Regions from separate parts of the Streptomyces sp. NPDC085460 genome, predicted to be linked through region 1. Evidence: riboswitches for the same ligand, from Rfam matches in the RefSeq annotation. Region 1 holds a riboswitch; the other holds the start of a gene.
What was found. Region 1 has a riboswitch for cobalamin ahead of ACIGHB_RS26380 (ABC transporter substrate-binding protein). Riboswitches for the same ligand answer to the same signal wherever they lie in the genome.

Region 1 (3,081 bases):
CGAGGACGAGGGTGGTGAGGGCGGTGAGGATGTACGAGACGGCGACGCCGGCGAGGACGAGCCGGGGGCCGGTCATGGTGGAGCCGCGGCGGGCCAGCGCGTAGACGAGGACGAGGGCGACGAGGGACCCGGCGAAGGCGCCCGCGGGCAGCGCGAGGGTGGTGGTGAGCCCGCCGCCGATGCCGAGGACCAGGACGAGGACGGCGCCGGCGGAGGCCCCGGAGGAGATCCCGAGCAGGAAGGGGTCGGCGAGCCGGTTGCGTACGAGGGCCTGGAGGACGGTCCCGACGACCGCGAGCCCGGCGCCGACGACGGTCCCGAGGACGACCCGGGGCAGCCGGACGTCGAGCACGATGGTGCGGTACGGGGAGGGGGCGGCGCGCCCGGTGAGGGCGTCGAGCACCTGGCCGGGCGGGATCCGTACGGAGCCGAGCGCGAGGGAGCCGACCACGGCGAGCGCGAGGGCGGCGAGCAGCCCGGCCGTGACGAGGGCGAAGCGGCGCCGGCCGGGCGCCGCCGCCGCCGGACGCGCGGGGGCGGCGGCGACGGCGGTCATCGGCCGGCGGCCGGGTGGAGCTGGGCGGCGAGCTTGTCGACGGCGGCGGGGACGCGGACGCCCAGGACGGTGTCGGACAGGGGCATGACGGCGAAGCGGCGGTTCTTGACGGCGGGGACGTCCTTGAGGGCGGGGTCGTCGAGGAGGCGCTGCTTCTTCTGCTCGACGGTGGTGGAGCCGTAGTCGTAGATGACGATGACCTCGGGCTTGCGGGCGACGACCTGCTCCCAGGCGGCGTCGCCGAACGCCTTGGGGAGGTCGGCGAAGACGTTGCGGCCGCCGGCCCGGCTGATGAGCTCGTTGCCGATGCCCTTGCCGCCGGCGGTGAAGGCGGTCTTGTCGCCGCTGTCGTAGACGAAGACGGAGACGGGGTCGAGGCCGCCGAGGCGCTTCTCGGTGGCGGCGAGGGTGGCGCGGGCCTCCTTGTTCCACTTCTCGGCCCGGTCGGGGACGCCGAAGGTGCGGCCGACCTCGGTGACCTCGCGGTAGAGGTCGTCGACGGTGGGGGTGCCGGACGGGCAGGACTCGCCGTTGAGGCGGGTGGTGATGCCGGCCTTGGCCAGGTCGTCGCGGCTGCGGCCGTCCTTGGCGTCGAAGGCGGAGGCGTAGCCGCCGTAGACGAAGTCGGGGTTGGCGGCGAGCAGCGCCTCCTTGGAGGGGTACTCCTTGGAGAGGACGGGGACGGAGTCGTACGCCTTCTTGTAGGCGGGGAGGATCGCGTCGTCGAGGTAGGCGGTGCCGGCGAGGGACTTCTCCAGGCCGAGGGCGAGGAGGACCTCGGTGACGTGCTGGTTCATGGTGACCGCGCGCTTCGGCGGGGCCTCGAAGGTGGTGGTCTCGCCGCAGTTGGTGACGGTGTAGGGGAAGCCGGGGGCGGGCTTCGCGGTGTCCTGGGTGCTCGCGGGGCCGGCGCAGGCGGCGAGCAGGGGCAGCAGGACGGTGGCGGCGAGCAGCCGGGGGCGCCGGGTCATGGCGGAGGGCCTCCTCCGGGGATTTCCACGTCCCCGATCGGTGGTGAGAAGGCGGCAGGTCAGTTCCTGGCTCCCACACGGGGTGTGGTCACAGTGGCGGGACCGCGCCGGACTCGCACCGGCTTCCTGGTTCCTGCCGCCCTGAAGGTCGGGGTCAGACTACTCGTACGCCTCGACGACCTTGACGTCCTCCTCGGTCACGACGCCCTCGACGATCGTGTACGAGCGGAACTGGAAGGGGCCGGCGGCGTCGGTGTCGGCGGTGGAGACGAGCACGTAGTGGGCGCCGGGCTCGTTGGCGTAGGTGATGTCGGTGCGGGACGGGTACGCCTCGGTCGCCGTGTGCGAGTGGTAGATGATCACGGGTTCCTCGTCCCGGTCGTCCATCTCGCGGTAGAGCTTGAGGAGGTCGGCGGAGTCGAACTCGTAGAAGGTGGGCGAGCGGGCGGCGTTGAGCATCGGGATGAACCGCTCGGGGCGGCCCGAGCCGGCCGGCCCGGCGACGACGCCGCAGGCTTCGTCGGGGTGGTCCGCGCGGGCGTGTTCCACGATCCGGTCGTACAGGTCCCGGGTGATGGTCAGCATGCCGACAGGATAAGCAGACGGGCCGCCCCGCACCGAAGACTGGTACGGAACGGCCCGGATGCCGAGACGGTGCAGGTCAGGAGCGCTTGACGAAGGCGGCGCCCTCGGGGTTGCGGGCCTTGAGCACCAGGTAGGAGACGGTGAGGATCAGGCCCCAGACGGGGGCGCAGTACAGCGAGACGCGGGCGCCCTCGTCGACGCCCATCATGACGATGACCATGCCGATGAAGAGGAGCGCGAACCAGCTGGTCCAGGGGGCGCCGGGGGCCTTGAAGGTGGACTCGGGGAGCTCGCCCCGGTCGCACTTGCGGCGGTAGCGGATCTGGCTGACCAGGATCATGATCCAGGCCCACATGCCGGAGATGGTGGCGAAGGAGACGACGTACTCGAACGCCTTGCCCGGGGCGACGTAGTTGATCCAGACGCCGACGAGCATGAGCGCGGCGGAGAAGGTCAGGCCGAGGAGCGGGGTGCCGCCCTTGGTGAGCCGGGTGAAGACCTTCGGGCCCTGGCCGTTGAGCGCGAGGTCGCGCAGCATGCGGCCGGTGGAGTACATGCCGGAGTTGCAGGAGGAGAGCGCGGCCGTCAGCACGACGAAGTTGACGATGGCGGCGCCGACGCCGAGGCCCATCTTCTCGAAGGCGGCGACGAACGGGGAGACGCCCGGCTGGAACTCGGTCCACGGGACGACCGACAGGATCATGATCAGGGCGCCGACGTAGAAGACGGCGATGCGCCACGGCACGGTGTTGATGGCCTTGGGCAGGACGGTCTTCGGGTCCTTGGACTCGCCCGCGGTGACGCCGACGAGCTCGACGGCGAGGAAGGCGAACATCACGATCTGGAGGGTCATCAGGGTGGAGCCGACGCCGTTGGGGAAGAAGCCGCCCTGGTTCCACAGGTGGGCCACGGTGGCGGTGTCACCGGCGTCGGAGAAGCCGACGGTGAGGATGCCGGCGCAGATCAGGA
Region 2 (3,081 bases), on a different contig from region 1:
GGACTTCGGCCGGGATCCAGGTGAAGCCGGCGACCGAGCCGTTGGCCTCGCGCAGCGCCTCGCGGGTCTGCGCGTCCCACACGCCGAGCGCCTTCAGCTCGTCGACGAGGTACGAGTTGACCTGGAGGAACTCGCCGGAGAGCGTCTCGCGCTTGAACAGGTTGGAGACCTGCGGCTCGATGCACTCGTAGACGCCGGCGATGGAGGCGATCGTCGCCGTCGGGGCGATGGCGAGCAGCAGGCTGTTGCGCATGCCGGTCGTCGCGATCCGCTCGCGCAGCGCGGCCCAGCGCTCGGGCCAGGTGAGCTCGACGCCGTAGTGGTCGGGGTGGAGCACGCCCTGGGCGGTACGGGTCTTCTCCCAGGCCGGCAGGGGGCCGTTGCGCTCGGCGAGGTCGGCGGACGCCTCGTACGCGGCGAGCATGATCCGCTCGGCGATCCGGGTGGACAGGGCGCGGGCCTCGGGGGAGTCGAAGGGCAGCCGCAGCTTGAAGAAGACGTCCTGGAGGCCCATCGCGCCCAGGCCGACCGGGCGCCAGCGGGCGTTGGAGTTCCCGGCCTGCTCGGTCGGGTAGAAGTTGATGTCGACGACCCGGTCGAGGAAGGTGACCGCGGTGCGGACGGTCTCGTCGAGCCGCTCCCAGTCGATGGTGCCGCCGGACACGAAGGCGCCGAGGTTGACCGAGCCGAGGTTGCAGACGGCCGTCTCGCCGTCGTTCGTGACCTCGATGATCTCGGTGCAGAGGTTGGAGGAGTGGACGACCGTGCCGGGCTCGGCGGTCTGGTTGGCCGTACGGTTCGAGGCGTCCTTGAAGGTCATCCAGCCGTTGCCGGTCTGGGCCAGGGTCCGCATCATCCGGCCGTACAGGTCGCGGGCCGGCATGGTCCGGCGGGCCAGGCCCTTCGCCTCGGCGGCGCGGTAGGCGGCGTCGAACTCCTCGCCCCACAGGTCGACGAGCTCGGGCACGTCGGCGGGGGAGAAGAGCGACCACTCGGCGTCCGCGTTCACCCGGCGCATGAACTCGTCCGGGATCCAGTGGGCGAGGTTCAGGTTGTGGGTGCGGCGGGCGTCCTCGCCGGTGTTGTCGCGGAGCTCCAGGAACTCCTCGATGTCCGCGTGCCAGGTCTCCAGGTAGACCGCGGCGGCGCCCTTGCGGCGGCCGCCCTGGTTGACCGCCGCCACGGAGGCGTCGAGCGTCTTCAGGAACGGCACGATGCCGTTGGAGTGCCCGTTGGTGCCCCGGATCAGGGAGCCGCGCGAGCGGATCCGGGAGTAGGACAGGCCGATGCCGCCGGCGTGCTTCGACAGGCGCGCGACCTGGTGGTAGCGGTCGTAGATCGAGTCCAGCTCGTCCTGCGGGGAGTCCAGGAGGTAGCAGGAGGACATCTGGGGGTGGCGGGTGCCGGAGTTGAAGAGCGTGGGGGAGGAGGGCAGGTAGTCGAGCCGGCTCATCAGCCGGTACAGCGCCGCCACCTCGTCCAGCGCGCGGAGCGAGTCGTCCTCGGCGAGGCCGGCCGCGACCCGGAGCATGAAGTGCTGCGGGGTCTCGATCACCTTGCGGGTGATCGGGTGGCGCAGCAGGTAGCGGGAGTAGAGCGTCCGCAGGCCGAAGTAGCCGAAGCGGTCGTCGCCGGCGAGGTCGATCAGCGCGTCCATGCGGTCCGCGTGCAGCGCGACGAAGGCGGCGGTGCGGTCGGCGATCAGGCCCTCGCGGTGACCGGTGGCGACGGAGGCGGAGAAGCAGACGGCGCCCTGCGTGGCCGCCTCCTCGGCGATGGTGAGGGTGAGCAGCCGGGCGGCGAGCCGGGAGTAGGCGGGGTCCTCGGAGATGAGTCCGGCGGCGGCCTCGGTGGCCAGTTCGCGCAGCTCCGCCTCGTCCGAACCGGCGTGCCGGCCGCGCAGCGCGGCGGCGGCGACCCGGCCGGGGTCGGTGTCGGTGAGGTCGGCGGTGAGGTCGGTCAGGGTCCGCAGCAGCACGGTCCCGGGGCCGTCACTCTCGATCGCGGCGGCCTCGGTGGCTGACGGACCCGCAGGCGCGATGGTCACGTGGGGGCTCTCCCTCGCTCGGCCCGGGGCCACGGCGGGGGAGGGGCGGACGGGCACCCGTACGCGCCCGTGTCCACCGGCCCATTCCGCGAGGCCCGGACGTCATCGGCACCCGGAACGGTCGTACCAGGTGCACTGCCGGCAGGTGTTCGGACTCGCTCCGTGGACAAGGGCACACGAAGTACACCGTTGCGGGACAGTTCCGGATTCGCACCGGATTCCCCTGCGACGACAGCGAGGACGAGCATACATGTGGGGGGCGCCGATCTCGGAACCCCCCACATGTTGTGTCGGTCCGTGGACTACAGCTCCAGGGCGTAGGTTCGCAGAGAGTGTTCGGGGATGGGCTGCCAGTCCCGTTCCGGCGTGCGGACGAAGCCCATCCGCTCGTATATCCGGTGGGCGGAGACCATCTTGGCGTCGGTGGAGAGGACGAGCCTGGCGCAGCCGGGCAGGGCCCGTGCCCGGTCCAGGCAGGCGCGGACGAGCGCCTCCCCGACGCCTCTGCCGCGGGCCGCCGGCGCGACGACGAGCATCCGGAACTCGGCCTCTCCGGGGACGGCGATGTCCGCCCAGGCGGTGCCGCCGGGGGCGAAGGTCACCCCGCCGATGATCCCGTCCTCGGCGTCGGCGGCGACCAGTACCTCGCTCTCGCGCGCCCGCCGGGCCGTGTCGCGGAGCACGTTCAGGTAGAAGTCGTCCTCGCCGTACAGCAGCAGCCCGTCGTTCAGATAGGTGAGTCCGGTGAGGTCACCGAGTTCCTCGTACTCCTCGGGCCGTACCGCCCTGATCGTGAAGTCCATGGGCCTCAGTCTGCCGCGCGGCCACGCGAGAGGGGCCCGGGTTTCTCCCCGGGCCCCTCTCGGTGTGCGTGTGGGCGGCTCAGTGGGTGGAGGCGCCGACCTTCGGGAGCTCCGTGCTGACCCCGGCGTCGCCGGCGTCGGCCGTGTAGTCCGACGGGGAGGTCTCGTCGACGCCCTCGGGCGCCTTGGCGGCCCGCAGGACGAAGGTGAGGACCACGGTGACGACGAGGT

Region 2: it holds a riboswitch for cobalamin, as region 1 does, so the genes downstream of both, ACIGHB_RS16760 (ribonucleoside-diphosphate reductase subunit alpha) here and ACIGHB_RS26380 (ABC transporter substrate-binding protein) in region 1, are expected to answer to the same signal.

The regions. Positions count from the first base shown of each region.
Region 1 is NZ_JBITTO010000010.1:179,019-182,099, forward strand. Features, by position in the region: gene ACIGHB_RS26375 (iron ABC transporter permease) at 1-556, opposite strand, end outside; gene ACIGHB_RS26380 (ABC transporter substrate-binding protein) at 553-1,527, opposite strand; cobalamin riboswitch at 1,567-1,709, opposite strand; gene ACIGHB_RS26385 (Mov34/MPN/PAD-1 family protein) at 1,687-2,112, opposite strand; gene ACIGHB_RS26390 (amino acid permease) at 2,189-3,081, opposite strand, start outside.
Region 2 is NZ_JBITTO010000006.1:78,167-81,247, forward strand. Features, by position in the region: gene ACIGHB_RS16760 (ribonucleoside-diphosphate reductase subunit alpha) at 1-2,047, opposite strand, end outside; cobalamin riboswitch at 2,170-2,308, opposite strand; gene ACIGHB_RS16765 (GNAT family N-acetyltransferase) at 2,350-2,850, opposite strand; gene mctP (monocarboxylate uptake permease MctP) at 2,930-3,081, opposite strand, start outside.